DNA from 4 places in the Sphingobacterium sp. KH_072 genome. Region 1 is predicted to be linked to each of the others. Evidence: riboswitches for the same ligand, from Rfam matches in the RefSeq annotation. Region 1 holds a riboswitch; each other region holds the start of a gene.
The links. Region 1 has a riboswitch for S-adenosylmethionine ahead of AC3IRT_RS10895 (5-oxoprolinase). Riboswitches for the same ligand answer to the same signal wherever they lie in the genome.
Positions count from the first base shown of each region.

Region 1 (7,659 bases):
CACCTCTTTAATCGTATCTCCATGCGACATCCACACTTGTGATTGCGTTGGGATGCCCGTCATCAAAGGATTTTCCTGATCTACAAATAACAAGTTTGCTCTTCCGTATTCTCTGATTTCGGAAGGCAATACCTCTCCGCCAGAATGTTGAGCCAGATATTGGGCACCATAACAAACACCTAATACAGGATAATCCCGCATCATGGCAGAATAATCTACTTGTGGTGCATCTTCCTGACGAACGGAATATGGACTACCTGAAAAAATGATACCTTTAACCGTCTCATCGAAGGCAGGAATGTTATTAAAAGGATGAATTTCACAATATACGTTCAATTCGCGCACGCGACGCGCGATCAACTGCGTATATTGTGACCCAAAATCGAGGATAATAATTTTTTCTGACATGACGCAAAGTTACATATTCAGGATGATTTTTACACGGCGAAATCTTCTTACCTTAGCTTTTACACTATTCTTAATAAATAGACATGAAATTTGGCAGCGTTACAGACCCATCATCCATCGATTTTTCCTTACCCAAAACACCTTCAGCTACGCTGGAATTACTAAAAAAGCATCAGTCTGATGAGCCTTTTGAAGTATATGTGGGCTGCGCCAAATGGAACAAGAAAGAATTGAAAGGATTTTATCCGAGAGGTACTAAAGATGAATTGGCCTATTATGCGACGAAGTTTAATTCGATCGAATTGAATGCCACGTTTTACAACTCTCCGTCCAAAGAGCAGGTAGAAACTTGGAAAGGTAAAACAGGTAAGGATTTCAAATTTTTTCCAAAAATACCACAATCCATTAGTCACTATGGCCGCCTGCTGAATACCGATGAAAAGGTAAAAGCATTTGTCGACTCGGCGGTACTATTCGAGGACAAGTTGGGCATGGCATTTCTACAGATGCACGATAACTATAAGCCCAAAGATTTTGACCGATTGGAATCCTTTCTAGAAAACTTCCCTGCTGGATATCCCCTCGCTATTGAAGTGCGCAACGAAGGTTGGTTTGCGGATAAAGAGGTCGCCGAGCGTTATTTCGCTTTGCTAGAGAAAACAGATAAAACCAACATCCTTGTGGATACCGCCGGACGGCGAGATTTATTGCACATGCGACTCACCACGCCTGTTGCCTTTGTACGTTATGTGGGTGCCAATGTTCCGTCGGATTACACGCGCTTGGACGAATGGGTGGAGCGCATCGGCGAATGGAGAGAAGCAGGTTTACAAAAGTTGTATTTCTTCATTCACCAAAATATGGAGGAAGCATCCCCACTCCTAGCCGATCATTTTATCCAATTGATGAATAAATCGTTTGGCTTGAATTTGAAATTACCAAATGGTGACAAATTATTTTAAAGTTTATTTGGAGTTCACTAAATAGTCTACTAAGTTTGTAGAGTATTTAGAATTGCACGGTGCAATACCAACCGAGTTCGCAGAACCACGGTGGTTTTAATAATACGGGATTTATTCCAAAACAGATTAAATGGCCGTTCAGAATACGATTGATGGTTTCACCTTTAATAATTCTATTGTATGCAAACTCCACACGAACTGTACCAGCATTTGGTTCAAAATTTTCACAATTACTCTATCAAAGAACTCGTTAACTTGAATAACGATCTTGTCCGAAATGCTTCGTGGGGCACACAGAAAGCAGCCTTTAGAACAGCTGTGCTCAATAGCCTCGCACTCAAAGGCGTGAATTTATCCCGTATCATTTCACATGATGACGGATTCACAACCGTACAACTGGTACCAGTAGAGTTGGGCGAGGACAATACGTTGATTCCCCTCGCCTGCTGATGAAGTCGTTTATTGATGCGTGATCGCATAGAGCGCAAATGTGCCTAGCCAATGCGAGCCCATATAATCGTCCTCTTTACCGAGGTTGGGCAATGTAAAGTCTAGGTGTGCATCCGCGATATCACGCAAATGTGCTAATGCAGGAACTTGGCGTGCAATACCATACAGACAAGCAGCTCGGCTATAGTTCAAACCATCGAGATGTACTAACTGGCCGTCGCTGCGATCTTTAACAATAGCTGGCTCCAATTTAAAATCTTCGGCATACATTTGCGGCAAAAATTCGTTGAGCCAAGTTTTATACGCTTTATTATCCAATACCTTACTCATCAAATAGGCTTCTTCCAGACAGGGCGAAAGAAAGTCTGATCCGCTCGGCTCATAAGAGAAATCACAGTTTTTATCTTCTTGATACAACCGTATCGCGTGCTCTGTGATGGCATCAGCCAATGCTTGATCATTCGCCGTAAGGGCATAATCGTACATCAAGGATAATCCGAAAGCGGTATTATCGTGCTTGCCACTGCGAATTGGATAAACCAATTTGGGCAAATAGTCCAACAATTTGCCGCGCAAAAGATCGACCATGGGTTGCAAGGATTGGCTCCATCTTTTCGCATCCGCATCTTCCCAAGTCAACAACTCTTCCTGCAGCTTCAATAACCACGCCCACCCGTAGGTGCGCTCGAAAGATAAGTTATGTTTATCTTCAAAGAAAGCTTTTTCAATAGCCGCATTATTGTCGGTAATCAAGGCATTTAATGTAGCACGCACCTCACCTTGGCTATCTAGATCATCAAAAGATTTCAGCAGCTTTATGATAGACCAATAACCGTGTACAGAGGAATGCCAATCATAGCAGCCGTAAAAGATAGGCCGCAATACGCGCGGCGGTTTTAGATCTGCATCGCTACCAATAGATTGTCCCAACTTATTCGGATATTCTACCGTAATACAGTGAACCGGCATCTCAAAGATTGTTTTCGCTTGCTCAGCACTTAATTCAAATTTTGGATGCGCTTCTACTGAATTACCTTCTTCCTTTGCCTGTTCAGAATTTTGACAGGAGAATAGCGAGCCGCTAACGATCCCAGCTAATAAGAAAAAATAAATGCGATTTAAATTGAAATATGCAAACATATTTAATGGCAATTAGTTATTTGTACAATCTATAAAGATAGTAAATACATTTTTCATGCGTACAAATCATTTCCTTATAACATGTTGAGATATCAAATAGGATGAGTGATAACTGTAAAATTAAATATGGAGAGAACTTAAATCTAGACAATTGCTAATAAAGACATATTAGCGTCCTTATAAAGAAAATATGTCTATGGATATTTTCCACCATCTTAAATGAATTATATACTTTTTTTAAATCAAAAAAAATAACAAAAATTAGCTATATTAATCAATATATTAGTAATATTAACGTTACAAACAATTATGACATTATTAACTTCCAGTGCACTTATTAGCTTACAACTATGAAAGTCTTATTCGCCGATTCAAGCAGCTTATGCCGCTATAGCACAATTCTTGTAGCAAAAGAATGTGTTGTTGATATTACAGTGCTTGAAGCTGAAACACTAGATGTGGCAAGTCTCATTCTCAGCGCAGAAACAGTTTCGTTCTTATTTATCAATAGTAACATTTTAGGAGAAGAGGCTATTGATCGCATTCAAAATCTGCGAAATCTTCAATATAAAACGCGAATAATACTTGTTATTAACACTCAAGCGGAGTACAATGCTAAGAAGCACCTTACTACACATGTAGATGGCATTTTGCAACTGGAAGACACCCTTGAAAACAGCAAGACATACATCAGTAAACTATTTAATGGCAATCAAGACACCCAAGAGGAAAATCCACAACAAAATTTGTGTAATATTTCTAAAGTATTCTCTTTCGGTCGGAGTGAAATAATGCTTAAGGCGTATAGCAGCATACTAAAACTGTACTGGCATAATAATCTTGTAGTTCAATTAGCTGACACACGCTACCAGTAAAATCACATTGTTTCTGCGCCGTTCATTACTTGTACTTAGCGAAAAACATCGTAATTAAGCATATTAGGTTTGCTAACATGATTTTGTTATTTGTACTATTTTGGCTGGCAATAACATGTCAAAAGGTTATGATTTACGGGTATGAGGGTCGGAAATTTTCGTCCATTTAGATACATTACTAAACGTAATGCCCAAAAATCATAATTTTAAACTTTAACTCTTTAACTCTGGATAACATCTTTAGAATCCAGCACCACAATACCCATGAAAGACAAAAAAGACCAAAAGAAATCAAAGTACATAGCGCCTGTTATTCGAATAGATACCATTACAACCGAGCACTGGATTGCTGCTCATTCTGAAGCTCCGCGTGAAGCGAAAAAGGCTACGCCACGAAAAAAGGATGGTGACAAAAATGGTGACGGTAAAGAATCTTGGTAAATCTAAATAGTTCTAATTTCTTGTCACATTTGAGTAGTCAACTCGCAAAAAATCAGTATAAATCCTAGCAACGCTGTCATATCAGATTTCTAGATTCATGCTGAAACAGGAAAAATTTAATAATATCTACCAACAATAAAATAAATAATGTAATGCATGCCAGCTTCAAAAACTGGATGCAAGGCCACAAATCATCCAAATTTTATAGGCAGCTGACGGATATTTGTATGCGGCAGTGAATCATGTCAATTCTTACTGGACGACAGACAGCAGCGTCAACGGCGACTTTCAATACATCAGAATAAAAGTGCTGTAACCTACCGCGGCTTCGCATGAAGTATCTCTCTCCTACCTTCACGAAACAAACGGAGCGAACAATCTTTAATATACAATTTAAATGATGTTTTCCCTTTTGAACGCACCCAATGGAGTCGCTGAATAGCTCAGATTGTTGCTTCGATGGGCTATAATGCAGTGATACAAGCGATAAAAGGCTTCCAGCTAACATTTTTTAAGACAAAAGACATAGATAATATTTAATGTACTGCCGCAGCAGTAGTAACCTGTTCGCTGCAATTTAAATATCTTGATAGCTTCTATGCTGTCTATATGCTCAAGCCATGAGACTTTCCAAATGGTGAAAATATCTAAAATAAGTTCCCCCGACCTCGCATAGCAGAGGCTTCCAATCTCGGATTTACACACCAAATAACTGACCCATTATCATAAAAAAGTCAAAGTGTAAAACTTGCTTCTTTATTTCGCAAAATAGCACTTCCTTTGCATTACTTATCAGACTGAATATTATACCCTGATAGTCAGATAGTAGTATTATATATATGAATAATGCATATTTTAAGTCAGTATTTACGCTCATTGGGGTAATGCTGTTAGCGCTTTCTAGCGCTGCCCAAACGATTACTATAACAGGAAAAATCAAAGATGGCTATTCTTTGGAACCCATTCCTTATGCCAGTATCAACGTAGTTGGCCTTACCTCTTATGGCACGGCTAGTAATGAGCGAGGCGAATTCACCTTGCAAATCACCGGACCACAACGTAAGTTATTGGTCAGCTCTGTCGGATACGACTCCCGAGAAGTCGACCTAAGCGACGAGAAAGAGCAATATGAAGATGTTTTCTTATATGCGCAAAATGCGATCGAAGCAGTATCTGTCAAAGCGCCAAGGGTAAAGTATTCTAATAAAGATAATCCAGCGGTAGAGCTTATTCGTCAGGTAGTAGCACATCGCGATCAGAACCGATTAACAGGTCAGGATTATGTAGAATATAATCAATATGAGAAATTGGTATTGGGGTTAAGTAATCTTAGCGAAAAGTTTAAGAACCGCAAGATTTTCAAGAACTATCAGTTCCTGTTTCAGTCGGACACGTTAGGCACAAGCGATTCGTCCTATATTTTGCCGGCATTTATGGAAGAAAAGTATTCGAAGAATTACTTCCGTAAAGATCCTAAAACCTCTTCTCAAGAGATAATAGCTCAGAAGCAGGCTGATTTTGATGCGCGCTTTGTCGATAATTCAGGCTTGAGCAATTATTTGGAGCGCCTGTATGATGAAGTAGAAATTTACGATAACAACGTGACCATTCTAACGAATCAATTTTTAAGTCCGATCGCCAATACGGCTCCCACTTTCTATCGGTTTTATATCACGGACACGATTACAAATGGCGCAGAGCAACTCGTCGAGCTGAGCTTTTTCCCAAGAAATAAAAATAGTCTCTTATTTAGAGGCAAACTCCACGTCACGATGGACGGGCATTACGCCGTAAGGTATGCCAATATGACGGTGAGCAAAGAGATCAATCTCAATTTTGTCCGCGGACTCAATATCGAGCTTTTCTTTGACAAGGACAATCAGGAGAAATACTATCTGACGAAAAGCAATCTAGATATTGAATTCTCACTAACTGAAAAAGGCAAGGGTATTCGTGGTTCACGCGTGGTAATGCTGGAGAATTACACTAGCGGACTTGTCCAACCGGATAGCATCTATCAAACGGCGAAGAATAAAGATATTAAACCAACTGACGATCAGACTCCGGTCGATTGGAACACCATACGACCGGAGCCGCTGTCAGCAAGTGAAGCTACTGTATACTCGAACATTGAAGGATTACAGACAATGGCTTCGTTCAATCGATTTATGGATATCGCCGCTCTCGTTCTTTCTGGTTATAAGCAATTTGGTCCAGTAGAGGTCGGTCCTGTCAATACGTTTTATTCGTACAATCCAGTAGAAGGATTACGTTTGCGTGTAGGTGGGCGTACTACGGAATTATTTAGCGAACGCTTTTATATGGAAGCATTTGGTGCCTACGGTACGAGAGATCAACAATGGAAATACTTTGTAAGTGGTACATACTCCCTAAACAAGAGATCCCCTTACAAATTTCCACAGCATTATATTCGCGCTTCTGCATCATACGACACCAAGATTCCAGGTCAGAATCTAGATTTCATTCAGGAAGATAATGTGTTGCTTTCCTTCAAGCGGGGTGAAGATTTGAGTTACTTGTACAATTACCAGTACCGTTTGGATTATAAAGCAGAATTTGAGGGTAATTTTGCCATTACCTCCGGATTGAATTTGTGGAAACAGATGCCAGCAGGTGTTCTTTCGTACGAGCAAATGCAACCCGATGGTACTATACGTAGGGTTTCAGAACTCAATACTACGGAGTTTAATGTAGGTATTCGCTGGGCACCCAATGAGCAATTTTATCAAGGAAAAACCTATCGTACACCGATTTTCAATGAATTCCCGATTTTCACCTTGAACTATACAGCAGGGCTCAAGGGCGTATTAAATGGAGAATACAACTATCATAATTTTATGGCCACCGCATTCAAACGTGTGTATCTTTCACAATTCGGCTATGCAGATGTCAATATCGATGGTACATATATTCTCGGAAACAACATTCCCTATCCTTTACTTACGATACATCGTGCCAATCAAACGTATGCCTATCAGCTAAGTTCCTATAACTTGATGAACTTTATGGAGTTCGTATCTGATAAGCATGTTGCTTTGCAAGTGCAGTATTATATGAATGGTTTCTTGTTCAATAGAATTCCATTACTAAAAAAACTAAAACTGCGAGAGGTTTTCAGTTTCAAAGGGATCTACGGTGGCTTGCGTGACAGCAACAATCCAGATATTTCCGACCAAGTGTATGCTTGGCAACGCAATACAGATGGCGTAGTATCTTCATACACTTTCGAAGGATCTCCATACATGGAAGCCAGTTTTGGTGTAGCCAATATTTTCAAAATATTACGTGTTGATGCAGTGAAGCGATTGTCTTACCTTGATCACCCTAATGTACCCACTTGGGGTATACGTGCTCGATTCAAG
Region 1 is NZ_CM174457.1:2,371,506-2,379,164, forward strand. Features, by position in the region: gene guaA (glutamine-hydrolyzing GMP synthase) at 1-408, opposite strand, end outside; gene AC3IRT_RS10890 (DUF72 domain-containing protein) at 492-1,370, shown strand; SAM-I-IV-variant riboswitch at 1,408-1,504, shown strand; gene AC3IRT_RS10895 (5-oxoprolinase) at 1,551-1,820, shown strand; gene AC3IRT_RS10900 (DUF2891 domain-containing protein) at 1,830-2,960, opposite strand; gene AC3IRT_RS10905 (hypothetical protein) at 3,311-3,835, shown strand; gene AC3IRT_RS10910 (hypothetical protein) at 4,100-4,276, shown strand; gene AC3IRT_RS10915 (DUF5686 family protein) at 5,116-7,659, shown strand, end outside.

Region 2 (7,659 bases), 2.0 Mb from region 1:
CGTATATCTTCGCTCCTCGAGCCAAAGCATGCTCTAAGCTCTCTAAAACGATCGCTCCAGAACCTTCTCCCGACACAAAACCATCACGATCTTTATCAAATGGACGTGAAGCAGTAGCTGGATCATCATTGCGTGTAGACAATGCGTGCATCGCGTTGAAACCACCAATACCCGCTTCGTTTACCGTGGCTTCAGAGCCACCCGTTATAATCACATCTGCTCTACCCATCCGAATATACGTAAAGGCATCGATCAAAGCATTTGTTGCCGAAGCACAAGCAGAAACCGCAGAGAAGTTAGGCCCACGCAAACCATATCTCATAGAAATATGCCCTGGCGCGATATCTACCAACATCTTTGGAATAAAGAAGGGATTGAATCGTGGTGTACCATCACCTTTGGAATAATTAACAACTTCTTCCGTGAAAGTGGTAAGCCCGCCTATACCTGATCCCCAGATTACACCGATTCGATTTCTGTTTAAATTTTCAAAATCAAGATTTGCATCTTTGACGGCCTCATCGGTAGACGCGATGGCGTACTGCACAAACGGGTCCACTTTACGTGCCTCTTTCCGATCCATGAATACATGCGGATCGAAGCCCTTTACTTCACAAGCAAATTGGGTCTTGAACTTTGATGCATCGAAATGCGTAATAGGAGCAGCGCCACTTACACCATTTATCAAACCATCCCAATATTCTGAGACGGTATTGCCAATAGGTGTAAGTGCGCCTAATCCTGTAACAACTACTCTTTTAAGCTCCATTAATTATGCTTGGCCTAATAAAAATGTTAGTTAACGTTCTTCTCTAAATAAGTGATAGCTTGACCAACTGTACTGATGTTTTCTGCTTGATCGTCTGGAATAGCAACGTTGAATTCTTTTTCAAATTCCATAATCAATTCAACAGTGTCAAGTGAGTCTGCACCTAAATCGTTTGTGAAAGAAGCTTCAGGTGTAACTTCATTTTCATCAACACCTAATTTTTCAACGATAATAGCTTTTACTCTTGATGCGATATCTGACATGATTCTCTAATTTAATTGTTTAATAAATCTGTGCAAAGAAAAATAAATTTACTCATAAATCAAACTCCGATTTTGAGAAATACAAATAAAGAACAATTCAGCTGCGCTGTTGTTTTGCAGGAAGTGTCTTTCACAGACTATAGACACTCAATTATAGGCATAAATCTACTACTTCGCAACTTTAAATTATCTAAACAATCAAATAATATAAATATAAACTGGCCACACAAAGTGGTTCACACCGAAAATACTACCTTTGTGCGTCCACCAAATGTCGGCAACTTGTGAGTAAAGTTACTTTTAAACTGGAAACAGATTTTGATCTCGAGTTGGATTTTGTACTGATTGGTATCAGTTCCTCCCTCCGAGATTATCGCTTGTGCCATTTTGTAAATAAGCACACCAACCTCCAACTTACACATGGCAAGGAAGACTACATTGACCACAAAGGCATCCCAAAAGAGAAGTCGCGCAATGAGATGGACTACCACATTATCTACGAGCAAAAACGCGGTAAGACTGCCTCTATGCAGCATTTTACGACCTTTAGATATATCAACACAACGTATGACCACGAGTATTATCTGATGAACAACCGCGGCGAAGAAGGTGGCCTGCTGATACCAGAAGCTCCCAATTTCGATTATTTTATTCTCATCAAGCACTTTATCGACCAAGATGATTTAAAAATATTAATCGAAAGCTTAAAGAGTGTCGCAGATATACTCTTAGTAAAAGAAATCGATCCAATAATATTGAAATCCAAAGAAAATCTGATATTTTAGCGATTTATTAAAGTGTAATTGATACACTTACATAGCCTAGGAAAGTTGGATATTCTCCTAAACAACCTGTGCTATTAGTACAAGAATTGATTTAAAGAAACATAAATATAAAGTAAATGGAAAAGCTCAAAAAGCGCACCAAGATTGTCGCTACAATAGGCCCCGCTTCAGCCAACAAGGAAGTTTTAACTCGTTTGATTGCTAAAGGTGTCGATGTATGTCGTCTTAATTTCTCTCACGGTGCGCAAGAGGATCACTTGAAAGTTATCAACACGATCAATGAGATTAATCAGGAAAATCCATTTAACGTTGGAATCCTAGCCGACCTTCAAGGTCCGAAAATTCGGATTGGCAAAATGAAAGAAGGTGGTGCTATTTTGGTGAATGGCAGCCGTGTAGAAATCACGACGCATGAAAAAATCGGCGACGAGAACAGTATTTATATTACTTACCAAAACTTCCCGAACGATGTGAAGGAAAATGAGGTAATCTTGTTAGACGACGGTAAATTGCAACTTCGCGTCATCTCGACTAACCGTAAAGATACCGTTACTTGTACCGTAGTACATGGTGGTATCCTTACATCTCGTAAAGGTGTGAATCTTCCGAATACCAAAGTATCTATTCCATCATTGACGGAAGAAGATTTAGATAACCTAGACTTTGCTTTAGATCACGGTGCAGACTGGATCGCCATGTCGTTTGTGCGTTCGGCGGATGATATCATTCAGTGTAAAGAAATCATTGCTAAAAAAGGCTCTCAGGCGAAGATCATCGCTAAAATCGAGAAACCAGAAGCGATTGAAAATATTGACGCGATCATCGCAGAAACGGATGCAATCATGGTAGCACGTGGAGACCTTGGTGTGGAACTTCCAATGGAAGAAGTACCAGGTTTACAGAAAATCATCGTACAAAAATGTCGTGACCTTTCTAAACCAGTTATCATCGCAACGCAGATGTTGGAAACAATGACTACTACCCCACGCCCTACGCGTGCAGAGGTAAATGACGTGGCTAACTCGGTATTAGATGGTGCAGATGCAGTGATGTTAAGCGGTGAAACTTCGGTAGGTGAATTCCCAGAGATCGTAATCGAGACGATGGCAAAAATCATCACACACGTAGAATCTACTTCTTATCCATACTACAGCGATAAAGATAATGGTGAGTCGGTAAACATCACGAAAATAGCGGATGCGATCTGCAACAGTTCTATTTTCTTGGCAGAAAAAACAAATGCTTCTGCGATCGTAGCCATGACTTCATCTGGTTATACGGCATTGGAAATAGCAAGTTTCCGTCCGAATGCAGATATCTATGTATTCACTGGCAACAAAAAATTGTTGACTATGCTTAGCTTAGTATGGGGTGTACAGACATTTATCTACGATAAATTTGAAAGTACAGACGGTACAATCCAAGATGTCAATGAGTTGCTAAAAGAGCACAAATTGGTAAATCCAGGACAGATCGTGATCAACACGTCTTCTACGCCATTGCATGCTAAAGGCAGAACGAATACTATCCGCGTTTCTGAAGTTCAGTAATTTGAGATATTAGTATTATAAATACTATATTTAAACAGTCACCAAGGCATGCCTTGGTGACTGTTTTGGTTTATTGCAGTATAGTTACGATTAATCAGCTGCGCTAAATGCTGTTAAATTGTGTTAAACTCACTGTAGACCGCATTTGCCTAATTATTTTTGCACCTATGAAGAAGAGAAGTATTACTTTAATTATCTGGTTCATGTCTATTGCCCTGCTCGGTGTGATGGCCATGCAGTACTTCTTTATTCGCCAATCATATATTCAGAAATCTCAAATATTTGACGAGAGTGTCAAGGCTTCTTTATCGGTTGTAGCCAATAAGATAGAACGCCAAGAGGTATATGAATACACAAACAAACAAGCTAAGTTAAATCAGAAAAAATTCGCAGAAGATCAAAAAATACAACGAGAGAAAGAGATCATCCTAGCCGAACAAATTGCTTTGCAGGATGAGATCAACAAGCTTAGGGTAAAGAACTTTGATGCGCGCGACCGCTACAGAAATGAAGAAGAAGATCTCAAAAGAAACTTTCCAAATGCCGCTTATGTGAGCAATGCTTTCTTCGAAACGTACGTACGAAGAAAGGATTATCATCATTTAATTACGTTCTCGATTGAGAAGAGTTACGATATTTTAGACCCGACCTTACCCACAATTTCTACCGTAGTAGGTGCTAGAAAGCGCATTGCCGAAGTCGGCGGTCGTGATGACAGTACGCGTTTCATCATCCCAATTGTGAACGACGCTACGCTACAAGTACATTCATTTGCTTGGGCCACTTTGCCACCTACAGAAGATGCAGCCACTCGAGTGCGATTACAAGAAGTGGAACAAGAATTAAAAAAACTAAACTACCGAAAGCTTTCGGTAGCGACCAATTTATACGATACGATCGCCATCTTGGGCGGTAAAGACAATAAAGTGATGGAGGATATCACGGCGAGCATCGCGATGTCCAAGCGCCCACTGAAGGAAAGAATCAAAACAGACTTGGCCATACATTATCTGCAAGAAGAATTATACAATCGCGGCATTGTATCACCTTTCTTGATGGAAATCCGATCCAATCCGAGTGCCCCACTCATTATACAGGCAGCATCTCAGGTGGATGATCGTGATTTGTTGCGCCTCAAAGACGCCGTTGAATACAGTACGGCACTATTTCAGGGCGATCAAGGCAAATCTCCCGGCTTGCTCTCTATTTATTTCCCGTATAAGGAAAGTCATATCGCTGGCAACATGACTTTTATGGTGATCGCTGTGCTTGCCTTACTGTCATTACTTGTGGGTTGTTTTGCGTATACGCTAACCATCATTTTTAGACAGAAAAAGATCTCCGAGATGAAGACAGACTTCATCAACAACATGACGCACGAATTCAAAACGCCTGTAGCCACGATCATGATTGCTAGCGAATCGCTCCGTGATAAAGAGATCGCTTCGAATGAAAATCGGGTAGCCAAACTGGCCAACATCATCTATGATGAAAATGTACGCCTTGGTTCTCATATCGAGCGCGTGCTCAATATTGCCCGTCTAGAAAAAGAAAACCTGAACATCGAACGCACCAAGGTGCATATGAATGCGCTAGTAACTGATGTATTGGAAAGCATGAATTTGCAAATGGACAAGGCAAATGGTACATTACAAGTAGATCTGGCGGCTACACGCGATGTCGTGATTGGCGATGAGCTGCACCTTTCGAATGTGATGTTCAATCTTTTGGACAATGCCATTAAATACAGTAAAGATTCGCCGCATATTACAGTCAAATCATTCAGCACCAAAAACAGCATTACCATTTCGGTAGCGGATAAAGGCGTCGGCATGTCCAAAGAGCATCAGGAAAAGATTTTTGAGCAGTTTTACAGGATACCAACAGGTAATATTCATAACGTTAAAGGCTTTGGATTAGGACTTAGTTATGTCAATAACATCATTAAGATCCTCCATGGCAAGATTTCTGTAAAAAGCGAAAAAGATAGAGGCACACAATTTGAGGTGACATTACCACTTCATGCTACCAAAAGCACAAGCATAGCTTGATTATTAACACATATTAAAACGAACTTATGTCTCAAAAAATACTACTAGCAGAAGACGATCCCAATCTAGGCGATCTCTTAAAAGATTACCTCGAACTAAAGGGCAAGTTTGACGTTGTGCTGTGCAAAGATGGCATTGAAGCACTGGAAGCATTCCGCAAAGATGAATTTGATCTATGCATCTTCGATGTCATGATGCCAAAGAAAGACGGATTCTCGCTAGGCAAAGATATCCGCAAAGTGGATCAAACAGTTCCAATCATTTTTGCGACAGCCAAGGGAATGATGGAAGACAAAACACAAGCCTTTGAGTTGGGTGGCGATGATTATATCACCAAACCATTCCGAGTAGAAGAGTTATTGCTCCGCATTAATGCCCTTCTCAAGCGTTCATCGCGTGATAAAGACGACGAAACGCCAGACAAATTTGAAATTGGCGGATATTTCTTTGATTACACCAATCAGGTGATATCGTACAAAGGGCAACAACAGAAATTATCGACCAAAGAAGCCGAACTATTGCGTTTACTGTGTTTGAAGAAGAATGATGTACTGACGCGTGAAGAAGCCTTGGTAAAAATCTGGCATGATGACAATTATTTTACGGGCAGAAGTATGGATGTATTCTTGAGCAAACTTAGAAAGTATTTGAAAGAAGATCCAAACGTCGAAATTGTGAATGTGCACGGCAAAGGATATAAACTTTTGGTAAGCTAAACCTTTTTTCATTGCTCTTTTCGCAAGAAATTTGGAATTTATATATTTGTTACATAAGTTTGTGATGCTTATAGAGAAAGGCAGAGGGAATAGACCCGTTGAAGCCTTGGCAACCTGTCACTTGGACAAGGTGCTACATTCTACTCTTACCCTGTACGGGAGCGATAAGAGAAAGATAAGCTGAAGTCACTGTTTCTGGTGCCATTCTCTGATAGCAAATTAGTACATCCGAAAAAAATTAGAGAAATAAAACTATGTTAACGACAAACAACTTAGGTTACCCAAGAGTAGGTCCTTTCCGCGAATTGAAAAAAGCGAATGAGGCGTATTGGGCAAAAAAAATCAGCCAAGAAGAACTTCTACATACCGCAAAAAGCATCCGCGAAGCCAACTGGAAATTGCAACAGGACAATGGCTTTACATTGATTCCATCGAATGATTTCTCATTTTATGATCAAGTATTGGATTTGTCGCTGACTATCGGGGCAATTCCTGCGCGCTACCAATCCCTTTTAAACAAGATTGATGGCGACTACAGCTTAGACCTATATTTTGCCTTAGCAAGAGGTTTCCAAGCAGAAGGAGTGGACGTTACGGCTATGGAGATGACCAAATGGTTTGATACCAACTACCACTACATGGTACCTGAATTCACCAAGAATCAGGAATTCAAATTAACTTCCGAAAAATTCTTAAAAGAATACAACGAAGCAAAATCATTGGGTATCGAGACCAAACCGGTATTGATTGGTCCAATTACGTACCTGTTGTTGGGTAAAGAAAAAGAAGAAGGTTTTGACCGCATCGACCTGATCGAGCGTTTGTTGCCGGTATACGAAGAGATCGTTTCCAAATTAGCGGCGGCTGGTGCACAATATATCCAGATTGATGAGCCGTACTTGGCGTTGGATATCGACGAAAAAGTAAAAGGATTGTACAAAACGGTCTTCGAAAAATTGAATGCAGCGGCGGGCGACACCAAATTGATCGCTACAACGTACTTCGAGGCACTAAAAGACAACGAAGATCTAGCATTGAACCTGCCAGTCCACGCATTACACATCGATTTGGTACGCGGCGAAGATCAACTGGATACCATCTTAGCAAAAGTTCCTGCTTCCTTAACCCTTTCTTTGGGTGTGGTAGAAGGACGTAACATTTGGAAAAATGACTACGAAAAATCCTTGAGCAAAATCCAACAAGCAGTCGATGCATTAGGCAAAGAGCGAGTTTGGGTAGCTCCAGCTTCTTCCCTATTGCACGTACCATTTGATTTGGATAATGAAACCAACGAAGAGTCGCTTCCTGCTGAAGTTAAAAACTGGTTGGCATTTGCTAAGCAGAAATTAGCCGAGGTAAAAGACCTAGCTACTTTAGCGGATGGTGAAGTGGATGCAGAAACAGAAAAACGTTTTGAAAGCAACAAAGCGGCTGCAGAAAGCCGTCGTACATCGCCATTGATCCACAAGCCAGAAGTAAAAACGCGTACGAGCAACATCACCGATGAAGATGCCAAACGTACGTC
Region 2 is NZ_CM174457.1:412,337-419,995, reverse strand. Features, by position in the region: gene fabF (beta-ketoacyl-ACP synthase II) at 1-769, opposite strand, end outside; gene AC3IRT_RS01910 (acyl carrier protein) at 796-1,032, opposite strand; gene AC3IRT_RS01905 (IPExxxVDY family protein) at 1,317-1,817, shown strand; gene pyk (pyruvate kinase) at 1,934-3,367, shown strand; gene AC3IRT_RS01895 (sensor histidine kinase) at 3,535-5,418, shown strand; gene AC3IRT_RS01890 (response regulator transcription factor) at 5,445-6,134, shown strand; SAM riboswitch class I at 6,200-6,305, shown strand; gene metE (5-methyltetrahydropteroyltriglutamate--homocysteine S-methyltransferase) at 6,389-7,659, shown strand, end outside.
Region 2: it holds a riboswitch for S-adenosylmethionine, as region 1 does, so the genes downstream of both, metE (5-methyltetrahydropteroyltriglutamate--homocysteine S-methyltransferase) here and AC3IRT_RS10895 (5-oxoprolinase) in region 1, are expected to answer to the same signal.

Region 3 (7,659 bases), 1.8 Mb from region 1:
GCTAACACATCTTGTGTATCAATACCCACCCGATCAAAGATCAAAGCCAATTCATTAACGAACGAGATGTTCACATCACGTTGCGCGTTTTCGATCGCTTTGGAAGCCTCTGCTACCTTAATGCTCGGTGCTTTGTGCGTACCTGCGTGAATAATAACTTGATAAAGCTGATCGATTTCTTCGGCAATAGCTGGCGTAGAACCAGAAGTCACCTTCTTGATTGTGGTCAACGTATTGACCTTATCTCCCGGATTGATCCGTTCGGGAGAATAGCCAGCAAAAAAGTCTTCATTGAATACCAGTCCCGATTCTTGTTCCAAGATCGGAACACAATCTTCCTCGGTGCATCCTGGATATACGGTGGATTCGTAAATCACGATATCGCCTTTTTTCAAGACCTTGCCCAACATGCGCGTTGCACTGCGCAAAGGCCTGAGATCCGGCGCATTAAACTCATCAATTGGCGTAGGAACGGTAACGATGTAGATCGTACACGAGCGTAGATCTTCCACAGCACATGAAGCGATATAACCTTTCTGACCGTCTGTATCTACCGAAAATTGAAGAGCCGAACGTAAAACTTCCCGATCTGCCTCCTTCGTGCGGTCAACGCCATGGTTTAGTTCGCTGACGCGCGCTTCATCAATATCAAATCCGACTACTTGCGCATGCGAAGCAAACGCTAATGCCAAAGGCAACCCGACGTATCCTTGTCCGATAACGGCTATTTTCTTCATTCTCTACGAATGTACTAAATAGTCTGATATTTCAGAAAATTGAAAACCCGTAATGTAGTATTTAATGTACTACGGCGTCATTTCACGGACTAGTTTCTCGGCTTCCTTCTCGGCAACAATACGGCGCAAACCCGAACTAGAAAATCGGTGATCGCGGCTGTTGAAATAAAGCTCAATGCCCTTTTGTTCGCAATAGGCTCTACCCGTAAAGTTCTTATCCTGATATTCATCACCCACAATACGCACATCGAGTTTGAAAGACCGTAAGATATCTTCCAAATCCTGCTCTGTAGAATAAGGGACAATTTCGTCGACATACTGACAACCGCGAAGCTGAATATAGCGCTCTACCACCGTTTGCGTTGGCGCATTTTTTTCCGGACGATCTAGGGTAGGATCCATCTGTAAACCACAAATGAGGTAATCACATTGTCGTTTGGCTTCGGCCAGCATCATGATATGACCAGCATGCAATAAATCGAAAGTAGAGAAAGTAATGCCAATACGCGGCCCAGGATTGTAGTCAGGGTGATTCTTGTTTTCCATGTTGATACGTTTGTCTATTTGTGTTCACAAGGATAAATTATTTTTTTAGTACACAAGGTGGACATCAGCGAAACGGCCGTGGACAAAAGGTGGACAAAGCACGATCTCGAATTAAAATCGTTCCGCATTTTGTTATCCCACACCGTTTTCCCATATTTGTGATTGCTTATAGAGAAAGGCTGAGGGATTAGACCCGCGGACGCCTTAGCAACCTGACTCATGTCAAGGTGCTACAATCTACCCGTTCACAACGAAGGGAATGATAAGCGAACAGGAGCACTAACCAGCACCTCTTCTCTGCAAGCCTTCCATTCAAGAAACAGATACATATGAAGATCATCGATCATATCACGAATGCACAAGGAAAAACCTTGTTTTCTTTTGAGCTGCTACCTCCTGCAAAAGGTCAGGGAATCCAAAACATCTTCCAAACCATGGATGAGTTGATGGAATTCAAACCACCTTTTATCGACGTCACCTATCATCGCGAAGATTATTTGTATAAACAACATCCAAATGGCTTGTTAGAGCGGGTTTCTTATCGTAAGCGCCCAGGTACAGTAGCTATTTGTGCCGCGATTATGAACAAATATAAGGTCGATGCCGTACCACATTTGATCTGTGGCGGTTTCACCAAAGAAGAAACAGAAAATGCCTTAATTGATCTGGATTTCTTGGGAATAGATAATGTATTGGTACTTCGTGGTGATGCGCGTAAAGGCGATGCCGATTTTATCCCGACCGAAGGCGGACATGCCTATGCCACCGATTTGTTGCAACAAGTGAAGGACATGAACGACGGAAAATACCTGCATGAGGATATCACGACTTCTTCGAAAACTGATTTTTGTATCGGCGTAGCTGGCTATCCTGAGAAGCACTTTGAAGCGCCAAATGCACAGGCCGACTTCAAATGGCTAAAAAAGAAGGTGGATATGGGCGCCGAATTTATCGTTACGCAAATGTTCTTCAATGTAGACCGTTACAAAGAATTTGTCACCAAATGTCGTGAGCATGATATCCATGTGCCGATCATCCCCGGATTAAAGCCATTGACTACTAAAAAACAACTGATCACTTTACCGCGCATTTTTCACCTAGATATACCCGAAGAACTGTCTGAGGCGGTAGAGAGTTGCAAGAATAATGCAGAAGTACGACAAGTCGGAGAAGAGTGGTTAGTAAATCAATGTCGAGAACTCATCGCTTTTGGCGCGCCTGTATTACACTTTTATACCATGAGTAATCCCGGGCCGACCAAAAACATTGTGCAACAGCTAGCTTAGCTAAACAATCATTAGCGATTCCTGTTTAGGTAGTTGTATGGTCAAACATCTACCAAAAAAAATTGCCATCGTAGGATCGGGAGCTAGTGGCGTAGCTTGCTTTATCCAACTGGTACAAAAGCATCTTACGCAGGGAAACCCGTTTCCGATTTCCATCACCCTATTTGAAAAACGGAAGGAATTTGGCGACGGGCTGGCCTTTGGCACCGAGCAACAAGGCCATCTTCTAAATACGAAAGCAGGGCTGATGGGTATCTTCCCAAAAGAGCGCATGCACTTCGTACAATGGATGCATCAGCATAGTGAGTGGATCGAAGAAAGTTATCCGCAGGTAAGCACGCACCCCGACAGCTATCCGCCTCGGATGTTGTACGGCAATTATGTTCAAGCTATGTTGGACACCTATCGCAGATGGGGACAGGAAGCTGGCCTTGATATCAAAACAGATCCGACTGAAATCATCGCCGCAGATATCTCTGCAGAAAACACGGTCATACTACAAACCGACGACGAACGCAACGTGTCGTTTGACTACGTGATCCTAGCAACAGGAAACCCAGAGTCTTCCACATTTGCGAAGCTGAAAAAGACCGATCATTTCTTTTGCTCACCTTGGCCTACCAGCCGATTGCTCCAAGAGATTCAAGATAAGCAATCACGTGTGAGCATCGTGGGCAGTAGCCTGACGGCGATTGACGCCTTGATTACGCTGGTGGATAATGGACATGAGGGACCGATTCAGTTCTTCTCACTCACGGGCCTATTACCGCGCGTGCAAACGCCTTCCGAGATACCGTACGACCGAAAGGTGTTGACTTTGTCCAGCATCCGTAGTATCATCCGCCAACAGCAGAGAACACTTCGCATCATAGATCTTATCCGACTTTTTCGCTCGGAAGTAGAAAGCGCTTTAGAAAAACGCATCGATTGGAGCAGCGAAGATCGCATCAATAAAGATCAGTTAACTTTGTTGGAGAAAGACATTCAAGAAGCGACGGGCGACGGCAATATTTTTCAAACGGTATTATATTCCTTGCGCGAAGACTCGTACAGCATCTGGCGTCTGCTGCCACCTGATCAGAAAATGCTTTTTGGCAAATGGGTAAAACCGCATTTCGACATCAACCGGCACGCTATTCCACTGGAGAATGCAATCAAGATCCGCAACATCTTGCGTTCAGGACAGTTGGAAATCATTGGGCACACCGATGATATTGAGTGGAAAAATGATCGATTCATCCTAAAACAACAAGATGGCACCACGTACGAAGCCGATTATGTGATCAATGCTTCTGGTCCATCCAGCGATATCGAAAAGATGCAAGACCAACCATTGTGGCCAGATTTACTGGAAAAAAAGCACATTGAACCGCATCCAATCGCTGGCGTATTAGCCGATCTGAATACGATGCGCGTATGGACTTCCTCCCGGAATGAATTATCCCCTTTTTACGTGATCGGACATCAGCTTGCTGGCGCGCAGCTGGATATCAATTCATTGTGGTTCAATGTCGAACAGGCAGACCTTCTCACCAACGACTTACTTTTACAACTCGGCCATGGATATCATTAATGAATTAGCGACTCGTGTGCTGCCGCTTTATGGATTTATCCTATTAGGTTGGTTTGCGCATGCCAAATGGAACTTGAAGAGCAAATGGATTTCCAAGGTCTTGTTATTCGCATTGATTCCGATTCTGATTATTGAGAATTTGCTGAAAGCTGATCTTGCTGAAACAGCCGTATCTGGTTCTATGATATTTTTATTGGCCTTAGCCATGAACATTCCGGCGATTATCGCGAACAAAAGTTTTGCTTCGGATTACGATGGTAGCCTTTTAAAGGGATCATTTTCCTATTATAATATTGGTTGGTTTGGTATACCCGTTGTGATGGCACTATTTGGCGAAGAACAAATGCCGTTGATTATCTCGGCGTATGTGGGCAATGCCTTATATGGCGATACCATTGGATTCTATCTGATGTCGCGCACCAAAGATGTGCCAACCAAAGAAGCGGTTAAAAAGGTGTTTCAAATTCCGGCCGTCTATGCATGCATTGTCGCGATCGGGCTCAATTTGCTTTCTGTGGAACTTCCCGAAAGCGTCGAACCGGTGGGCAATGTGGTGAGTTGGATCGTTTCTGCTTTGGGCATGCTCATTATTGGCGTTACGCTCGGTGGGATCGACTTTAAAAAGGTAGCTTACGCCACATTTAGCAAGATATTAGGTTTGCGTTATGTCGCTGGCGCAATATTCTTAGGCCTTTTGGTTTTCGCGGAAGCGCAATGGGTCGGCGTGTTGGATGATGATCAGTCGATGTTAATGTTGCTCATGGCCAGTTTTCCTATCGCCGCTAATCTGGTCGTATTTGCATCATTTTTAGAAACGGAGGAAGAAAACGCCGCATTGCTTGTAGGAATTTCATCTATTGTTTCATTAATCCTAGTTCCGATCGTCAGCGTACTATTGTTCTAGGTAGATTTAGTATTCTTAATAAATAGTCGTTTTGAATGAAATAACTGTTTTTGCAACTCATATCGTAAAATAAATAGTTCACCGACATTTACTTGTTGGCCATCGCATCGCCGACTAATTTCCCTTAGAAACAATGCGTGATCAAGGCGTAGAAGTAGTAGATAATGAAGATAGATAGCTGCTTAACTTTCACCATAATACTATGATAGGCAGAAAGTAGAGTTTGGGTTAACGTTTATCTATTAAATGTTTGATACAAATCAGTCAAAAGACACATAATTTTTCGGATTCGGTCGACATTTAAAAGAAAATCAACGCGCCCTCCCATTTATAGTTTCCCTTGTAAGACTTAAGATTTTATGAGTGAAATTCAGGTTTTTAGCCGAGTTTCGACCTCCAAACTCTCTCAGGTTCAAAGGATCAAACATCATTTCGCGCTATGCAAATAGCAGTTCACTTCTAGCAAATGGCATTATACGCATATCAAACCTATTCCCCGAAAAGGTTAATTATCTTTGAAGATCAACTATATATGAATATTTAGCCTGCTACTATTAGAATATTAGACAATATATTTACTCTATGAAGAAAGACGCCAAAGCCCTCAATATCTTTTTTCAATTCTGGTCAGGGTATGTTCAGACCGACGAATATCAGAGGCAATGGGCTCGAGACAATCTGCACCCAATACATGTAAGTCGTGGCGAACTTTTATACAGCCATTCATCCCCACAAAGAAACCTATATTTCGTCTGCCAAGGAATGATTGCATTCGTATCGACTGATCCTTCTATCAAAAAAAGAAAAATTGAAAGTGTTGCTCTAGCACATAACTCCTTAAAAACAACCAACCATCTTTACACCAACACCCCCAGAGCAGGGAGTATCATAGCACTTCGATCAAGTTTAATTCTACGCATAGCATACGAACGTGTAAAAAAACTTAAAAACCGCGATCCCGCAATTGATATTTTATTTGATGTGCTCACCAATAGAGAAATAAGACAGCATAGAAGTCATATCTCCATTTTGCTATCAAAATCGCCATTTGATCGGTATAGGCTTTTCCGCGAGAAGCTCGCGGGCATACATTCAGTTATGACCCAGCAGGAACAAGCAGATTATTTGGGCATATCCAAACGAACCCTCCAAGAATGCCAATATCTTTTCCTAAAAAGCTTAAATCGCTAAAAATTGCACATTTGATGTGCAACTCATGCATTTTAACTTATATAATTTTGACTATCAACATTTAACAATAGTATTAATACGATTGAATTATAGAATTGCTTAAGATATGTAATATGAAAAAGTTCAAGATGAAATTTGCGCTCTTCTGGCTAAAGGCCTACTCGCTAAACGCTACTGGCAAGTAGGCCACCACAGTAAAAAAGATCAAACGCCTTTTCTGGGCAAAGGTCTGCTTAGGAAATTAAAAAACATTCAAATTTTAAAAATATGAAAAATACATTTGCAGTGAAGACATCACTCTTCACATTAATATTAGCGCTAATTGCAATCGGAACGTTTGCATTTACCGCAGTGATGAATAATAAAGGTAATAAAGTTGAGGCGGTTGGCACCTTGAATCAAACCTGGTATTTTACGGGCACCGATCAAAATGACCCGAATGATCCAACTTTGTATTCTCTTGAGCCCATAGATGGTGTACAATGTGGGGGTAGTTCACCTACAGTCTGTAGCATCGTGGATCAAGCCGATCCTTCAAATTCAAATCAGCCGAATATGACTCATGGCCAAGTCAATCAGGATACTGGAGACCTTTACCAAAAATCATTCAGAGTTGATTAATGCGATAATGAGTTATAGGTCCACTTTGTGGATCTATAGCTTCTTTAAACGTCCCCTGACCATTAGCCCTAATAAAAATAACACACCCCTATGCAGTCAAATTAGATATATGTGAAAGAAGTTTACGAAACGGATCAAACCTATATCCGCCGTGACACATTATAACATGATGTCTGAACCAGTTTTACAGTAAATACGTCGCATCTACAAGCTATGGAAGTACGTTTCTCAAATTCTAATGTCTTTTAAAGCAACTGCGCCGAACTATCCCTTCCCGTAATTCAAAAATATCTGCCGATCAAAATCTTTTAGCAACATCTCCAAAGCTTTAGTGGCCACCTTGGCAATCGCTGTATCGGGAAAGTAGGAACCTATTAATCCCCTATTGCAACAAGCCATCAAGATGTCCACCCTTTCCAAAAACTCTGAATCATGATACTTTTCAAAAATCATCAAAATACGCCGCAATAGCGCAGCATCCTTTTTTTCCAGCTTGCTAACAATAGCATGACTCTGTAAATAATCTTCAATAATTCTACGGTTTATCATTTCTTTTAATATTGTTTGCAAACAATGTTTATATTTTCCTAGCACATAGGTGAAGTAAATCCTCATAGTTAGGAGTTCAGACAAATCCCCTTCTTATCCCAATTTCTATCGGTAATCAGGATTAAAAACTAAGAAGTTTTCTGGATAAGGTATGTTGAAATTTGCCACATCAAACGAGTATTTCTCGGCTCGTAACTCTCTGATCATACGATACTCATCGCCATCTGTATAATGGTAGCGCTGCATGTCTTG
Region 3 is NZ_CM174457.1:211,001-218,659, reverse strand. Features, by position in the region: gene AC3IRT_RS01025 (nucleotide sugar dehydrogenase) at 1-737, opposite strand, end outside; gene AC3IRT_RS01020 (adenylyltransferase/cytidyltransferase family protein) at 807-1,283, opposite strand; SAM riboswitch class I at 1,447-1,552, shown strand; gene metF (methylenetetrahydrofolate reductase [NAD(P)H]) at 1,613-2,569, shown strand; gene AC3IRT_RS01010 (FAD/NAD(P)-binding protein) at 2,607-4,142, shown strand; gene AC3IRT_RS01005 (AEC family transporter) at 4,129-5,046, shown strand; gene AC3IRT_RS01000 (Crp/Fnr family transcriptional regulator) at 5,629-6,237, shown strand; gene AC3IRT_RS00995 (hypothetical protein) at 6,505-6,858, shown strand; gene AC3IRT_RS00990 (hypothetical protein) at 7,123-7,473, opposite strand; gene AC3IRT_RS00985 (RagB/SusD family nutrient uptake outer membrane protein) at 7,513-7,659, opposite strand, start outside.
Region 3: it holds a riboswitch for S-adenosylmethionine, as region 1 does, so the genes downstream of both, metF (methylenetetrahydrofolate reductase [NAD(P)H]) here and AC3IRT_RS10895 (5-oxoprolinase) in region 1, are expected to answer to the same signal.

Region 4 (7,659 bases), 350 kb from region 1:
GGTACGGTTTGTTCTTGTATCGGCGTTGCCTCCTTGAATCCCATACTTTCTAGTCCCTCTTCCAATGTAGAAACGAAACCAAATTCAGTAAATTTCAATATGTAATGTTTGGTATAAATAAATAACTGTCGTAATGTACTAATTTTTTATCGCATATCACGACAAACGCCACCCTAGGTAAGGTGGCGTTTGTTTTTATAAGATAGATAATTAGGACCTAATCCTGCTCATATCTTCCACTTTCGATTTCTTTACGCAATACGCTACGGCTCTTTCCATACACGAAGTAGATCACTACTCCAAGCAACATCCAGATACCTAAACGCTCCCAACTTTCGATCGGTAGCGAAGCCATCATCGCCACACATACCAACACCCCCAAAATAGGAATCAAAGGTACAAGCGGTGTTTTGAACGGACGCTCTGCCGTTGGGTTTTTGTAACGAAGTACAACCACGCCGATACAGACCAAACTAAAAGCAAACAACGTACCTATACTCACCATGTGCCCCAAATCCGACACGGGCACAAAGCCTGCAAAAATACTGACGAAAACCATGAAGATCATGTTTGTTTTCCATGGAGTCTGGCGCTTAGAAAGGTCTGAGAACATTTTTGGCAACAAACCGTCTTTACTCATCGTATAAAACACGCGACTTTGACCCAACAACATGACTAAGATAACAGAAGTATACCCTGCAATAATGGTGATGGTCATCGCCGTATTCAAGAAAGTATAACCAGTAGCTGCGAAAGCAGTCGCTACCGGGCTTGCATCTCCTTGAAAATCTTTATAATTGGCTAAACCAGTTAGTACATAAGAAAACGCCACATAAAAGACCGTACAGATAATTAACGAACCGATGATACCAATCGGCATGCCTTTTTTAGGATCAATTGCTTCTTGCGCAGCTGTACTTACCGCATCAAAACCAATAAAAGCAAAGAAAACAACTCCAGCAGCTCTTAATATACCGCTAATTCCGTAGTGACCAAAATACCCTTCACTAAAGAAGTCAAACATGCCGATCTTTCCAGCTTTCAGTAATTCCTCACCTTCATTAATAGGAATAAATGGATCATGATTAGCCGGATTAATGAAGCTCCATCCTAGTATGATAAACACTAATACTACAGCAATTTTAAGAATAACTAGTACATTATTGACTAAGGCGGATTCTTGCGTACCCCGCATCAGCAATAAGGAAATCAATACAACTATAATGATAGCCGGGAGATTCACAACACCACCTTCCCACGGACCATGTAAAATAGCTTCGGGCAATCCTTGTCCAAATACACTCATCACCAACTGATTGACATATTGTGACCAACTGGCAGATACGGTGGCAGCCGCTAAAGCATATTCCAACACCAGATCCCAACCTATGATCCACGCCATAAATTCACCCATGGTTGCATAAGAGTACGTATACGCACTACCCGCCACAGGAATCATGGATGCAAATTCAGCATAACACAATCCTGCAAACGCACAGCCTACGGCAGCAATGATAAATGCAATCGTTACCGCGGGACCAGCGTGATCCGCTGCCGCAATACCAGTCAATGAAAACAAGCCGGCACCAATAATAGCACCCACGCCAAGCGCGACGAGACCTGTACTCGTTAAAGTTCTTTTTAGTGTTCCTTCTCCACTTTGCTGCGCTTCCGCAACCAACTTTGATATGGATTTTTTATACCACATGATTTAGATTAATTTTTAGATAGTGTAAACGTACAAAAAAATACAAAAAACAGACGGTCTAGAGTCGCAAATTATAGTGATTTGCGAAAATAACTAGTCAGACCCCGTACTTTTTCAATAAAATTTGGATTATAGTTGCTATTATTTAAAATTATTGAGCCGGTCAAACCCAATTTGCTTCAGAATTGAAGTCGTTATTAAAAACTTGAATAGTTGACTAAAAATTTACAAAAGTCAATCACTCTTTTGAGACAAGCTCCGTATTTTTACGGTGTTACGATGTTCCTTGTATGAAACGATATATTAAGTTTACCGCTGTGGCAAATAACAGCAGATTGCTCCTTTCAATTTTCATTTATTTGGCCACTATCATGCTGGCACATGCGCAAATAGGTATTGGCGTACAAGGCGGAGGTAATTTCAGTAAAGGAATCGGTTCAGAATTTCGATCATCCAATCGCATTGGTCTGCAATTTGGTGCATTTCTAAGTTATGAATTGAATAGGTATTTTACCTTGCAAGTGGAGCCGGGTTATAACATCTCTCGGATTAGGACAAACGAAACAACACAAGGCTTACCTAACGGAATTAGTAGAGGTACTCGCTCTATCGATTATTTTAATCTTCCATTATTCGCTAAACTCACTATCACACCACAATTTGCTTTACTGGCCGGTATAGAATTCAACAAACTGCTCAGCGAAGACAAGCATCTGCTCAATAATGGCCTTCCCGCTTTCAGTACCGATCTAAAAAGCGGTTATGCTTTAGGTGTAGAGTTTGGGAAACTATACCTCAGGTACCGCCGGCACAATAGCTTTAGTCGGATCAACGACCAGAGCGATTCCTACATACAGCAGCTACAAATTGGCCTTCGCTTTCGTTTGCTTTAGTCAATCACCTGCTTCACAGCATTTTACACAAAAAAAATAACGGCTTAGCTCATTATGCTTTTGTAGTCGGCACTACTTTAATGCTTTCGAGAGAAACATGCTGACTTCGAATTAACAACGCAGGTCAGGAACGTTTGCTTAGTTGCCCATTCCCTACTTAAGGGCTACCTCTTCCATCTCTGCATATAGCTTTTCGACCATATCCACCATTCTCGGACTTCCAATCACTAATGGTGTACGCTGATGTAACTCTTCAGGTTGTATTTCCAAAATACGTTCTTTCCCTGTAGAAGCTTTTCCGCCTGCCTGTTCAAGTATAAAAGCCATAGGATTACATTCGTACATGAGGCGCAGTTTACCTTTTCGATGTCGCACACTTTCCGGATACATAAATATGCCGCCTTTCAGCATCGTACGATGCAAATCAGCGACTAAAGACCCAATATAGCGCAATGAATACGGACGACCAGAGGCCAGATTCTCCTCCTGACACAATTTTACATATTCCTTGATAGCTGGCGGAAAATTGACGAAATTACCTTGATTGATAGAATACGTGTTTCCATTTTCAGGAATTTGCATCATGGGATGCGACAGACAAAATTCGCCGATACTTGGATCAAGCGTAAAGCCATTAACACCATGCCCAGTCGTGTACACCAGCATAGTGGACGAGCCATACAAGATGTACCCTGCTGCCACTTGATGCAAACCTTGTTGCAATATATCTTCCTCAAATAATTTTCCAGATAGTGACTTACGCCTATAAATAGAAAATATTGTCCCGATCGATATGTTCACGTCAATATTAGAGGAGCCGTCCAGCGGATCGATACAGACGATGTACTTTCCATCAGAAGATCCTTCGGATGATGAAAAATCTAATCCTTCCTCATGTTCTTCTGAGGCAATGTAGCAACACTCTCCACCCCGCCTCAGTGCAGATATAAATTCTTGATCTGCCAATACATCTAATTTTTGCTGTTCTTCGCCTTGCACATTGGTTTGTCCGAAAGAGCCCAAAATTTCTCCAAGTCCAGCTTTATTCACTTCTCGATTTACCACTTTTGCAGCAATACCAATATCACGAAGTAAGCGTGATAACTCCCCTTTGGCAAAGGGAAATTCGGCTTGTTTCTCGATAATGAATTGCCCTAAGGTCTTGTATTCCATAATGTATGATCCAGCAACTTAATCCACGTATTTTTGATAATTCTGTTCAAAAAGATCTTTCAACTCCTGCGCTTTGTGCGTATAACTTTCTGGATCTTGCCATAGCGACTGCGGATCCAAGATATTATCAGGCACCTGCGGGCAGGCAATCGGCATAGCCAGATCGAAAGTTGGATGTTGCACAAAATGTTCGTCATCCAAAGCTCCTTGCATCACGGCACGAATCATAGCTCGGGTGTGATAAAGTGGTATGCGGCGACCTATGCCATAAGGTCCTCCGATCCATCCCGTATTTACGAGCCACACTTGTGTAGAAGTATCTTGTTGCAAACGATCGCGAAGCATTTCGGCGTAGCGCATAGCATGCAGCGGCAAGAAAGCCTGACCAAAGCAAGCTGAAAAAGTAGCGACGGGCTCTGCAACTCCTACCTCAGTACCGGCCACTTTCGCCGTATAGCCATTTAAGAAGTAATACATCGCTTGTTCTACTGTCAATTTAGACAATGGTGGCAACACGCCAAAAGCATCTGCCGTCAAGAAAAAAATATGTTTCGGCGCAGCCGAACGATTGATCTTGACCACATTAGGGATATAATTTATTGGGTAGGAAACACGAATATTTTCAGTGACCGAACTATTGCCATAATCCAGATGGCGACTATTCGGCAAAAAAAGCATATTTTCTGTCAAAGCCCCGAAGCGCACAGCACCAAAGATATCGGGTTCACTTTCTACTTTCAGATTTATGCATTTGGCATAGCAGCCTCCTTCTAAGTTAAAAATTCCATCGTCAGACCAGCCATGTTCATCGTCACCAATGAGATAGCGATCATGATCTGCTGACAACGTCGTTTTGCCTGTGCCTGACAATCCAAAGAATAAAGCAGTGTCTCCATTTTTACCCGTGTTTGCCGAGCAATGCATTGAAAATACATTATGCTCTTGCGGCAGCACAAAGTTCATCATCGAAAACATACTTTTCTTAATTTCACCAGTATATGCTGTGCCAATAATCAATACCTTTCGTGTCGTAAAATCTAGCACCACCGCATTCGAAGCGCACAGGCCTAGTTCTTCATGATTTTCAATTTTCAGCAGTGAGGCGACCCAAACAGTCCAATCACGGTGATTTTCGACCTCTTGCTCCGGAAGAAACATATTGCTGATAAACAAATCTTGCGCAGCAAGCTCCGTCGCAAAATGGATTTTTCTGCCATATTTTGCATACGTTGCAATATTGGCTGTACGTGTATACAACGCTTTACTCCTATCCAGGTATTTTTTCACTTGTTGCTCCAATATCTCAAATACCTCCGTAGATATACCCTGATTGATATCATTCCAATGTACCGCATCTTCAGTCGTCTCATCGCGTACAATGTACCGATCGCGCGGAGAACGCCCAGTAAATGTTCCTGTCATAATATTTAGTGCCCCTGAAGCCGAAAATGTCGCTTCCCTTTTCTTTACAGCATGCTCGATCAATTCCGAAGGAGTCAACTCGCTGTACAACTCACCCTTTGGCTCCAGAACAAGTCCAGATAAAGATTCTTGAAGAATTTTTTGCATTACAGTTTATTCGTTTTGTTATACGAAACAAAATTAACTAATGCATCTTCACGAAACGCTAACATTAAGCTTATTGTATCAACTACACTAAAACAAACATCTGATTTACAGCTTTTTAAATTAAAGATTAAATTATAAAAAATGCTAAAACATTTTAGCTATTTTTATTGAAAAATCAGTGCTCGATTACAGTATCAAAAGCGATCATACGCAATCCAATTTCGACTTACTTAAGCAACGGTAGACAGCACAGAAAAATTACAAATAACTCTCCAATTACATTTTTTTAGCTTAAACTCTTGCTAGGCTCCCCAAAAAACCTATATTTGCTTTGTATATCATTCGATAATACAAATCAATACCTTCTTCTATCGATTCAGGTCTTGATTTATACAGAAGTGGCGAGAGACTGGCTCGATGACCCACTGGCAACCAACAACACGAAGTTGAAAAGGTGCCAATTCCTGTCCGAAACATTGTTTTGGAGTATATAAATAATAGAACAGATGAACGACAAAACACATTTTACACCTTTATTGGCATACACGTCACAGCGTGTTTCCACCACACTTTTCATTTCTTCGCCCAGAGTAATCGTAGTCTGTCAGGCTCGAATGCGGTAGTCGTTGTTGGGATAGCTCGTAAGCTGTGATCTGTACATTGCTTACCTTCATTTCGACCAAATAGACGACAGCCATCTTTCTTACAGACTATTCTTTATTCACGCACATAATAAATTCACTATTATGACCTACAAAAAAACATTACAATACGAGACTTTACAAATACATGCCGGCCAAGAAGCAGATCCCACCACTGGGGCACGCGCACTTCCCATATATCAAACATCATCTTATGTCTTTAACAATGCAGAACATGGCGCAAACCTATTTGCATTAAAGGAGTTCGGCAATATCTACACTCGAATTATGAATCCGACTACGGATGTCTTCGAGAAGCGCATTGCCGCATTGGAAGGTGGCGTCGCTGCCGTAGCTGTTGCCTCAGGACAAGCAGCCCAGTTTATTGCATTAAATAACATCCTCGAAAGTGGTGATAACTTTATCTCCAGCTCTCATTTGTACGGCGGTACGTTCAATCAATTCAAAGTTGCTTTTAAACGTTTAGGTATTGAAGTTCGATTTGCAGATCAAGGTGATCCAGACGAATTTGAAAAATTGATTGATGACCGTACTAAAGCCCTATATGTGGAGACAATCGGCAATCCAGCATACAGCATTCCTGACTTCGAGCGACTGTCTGCCATTTCCAAAAAGTATGACCTTCCGATTGTAGTCGACAATACCTTTGGTGCAGGCGGTTATCTGTTCAAACCATTAGAACACGGTGCACACATCGTGGTAGAATCTGCCACAAAATGGATTGGCGGACATGGCACTAGTATTGGTGGTGTCATTGTCGATGGCGGAAATTACAATTGGGGCAACGGAAAATTTAAACAATTTTCAGAGCCTTCCGAAGGATATCACGGATTGGTCTTTGCCGATGTATTTGGAGAAAACAGCTCATTTGGCAATATACAATTTGCTATTCGTGCTCGCGTAGAAGGACTACGTGATTTTGGATCAGCGCTCTCCCCTTTCAATTCTTTCTTGCTAACACAAGGTTTGGAAACACTTTCGCTTCGCGTGCAAAGGCATGTAGATAATGCATTAGAGATCGCGCAATGGCTGGAAAACCATGCTCAGGTTGAATCGGTAAGCTACCCCGGACTGAAAAGCCATCCGTATCATGACTCGGCTCAAAAATACCTGAAAAATGGTTACGGTGCTGTCTTATCTTTTGCCATTCGCGGCGGCAGCGAAAAAGCGAACGACTTTATTGATGCTTTGGAGCTCATCAGCCACGTTGCTAATGTGGGCGATGCCAAAACGCTGATTATTCATCCGGCTGCTACTACACATCAACAATTAAGTGCTGCCGAGCAGCAACGATCTGGCGTATATCCGGGCGTATTACGCTTATCTGTAGGAATCGAACACGTCGACGATATCAAAGCCGATTTGGAGCAAGCTTTTGAATCGCTTTAAATTTTATATAACTAAAAAACAATTTAAGATAAAATGAGTGAAAAATTAACGATTGGGATGTTTGGTTTTGGCGTAGTTGGCCAAGGACTGTACGACATTATCAAAACCAAAGACCTAAATCTGGAAATAAAGAAATTTGTGATCAAAAATCCAGCGAAGCAACGCTCGCTTCCCGACCATCTTTTCACGACAGATGCGGAGTCGGTTTTGAGTGATCCAGAAATCAACACCATACTAGAACTTATTGATGATGCCGATGCGGCAT
Region 4 is NZ_CM174457.1:2,724,209-2,731,867, forward strand. Features, by position in the region: gene AC3IRT_RS12265 (DEAD/DEAH box helicase) at 1-98, opposite strand, end outside; gene AC3IRT_RS12270 (amino acid permease) at 218-1,708, opposite strand; gene AC3IRT_RS12275 (outer membrane beta-barrel protein) at 1,999-2,601, shown strand; gene fbp (class 1 fructose-bisphosphatase) at 2,755-3,777, opposite strand; gene pckA (phosphoenolpyruvate carboxykinase (ATP)) at 3,793-5,343, opposite strand; SAM riboswitch class I at 5,729-5,840, shown strand; gene AC3IRT_RS12290 (O-acetylhomoserine aminocarboxypropyltransferase/cysteine synthase family protein) at 6,090-7,394, shown strand; gene AC3IRT_RS12295 (homoserine dehydrogenase) at 7,428-7,659, shown strand, end outside.
Region 4: it holds a riboswitch for S-adenosylmethionine, as region 1 does, so the genes downstream of both, AC3IRT_RS12290 (O-acetylhomoserine aminocarboxypropyltransferase/cysteine synthase family protein) here and AC3IRT_RS10895 (5-oxoprolinase) in region 1, are expected to answer to the same signal.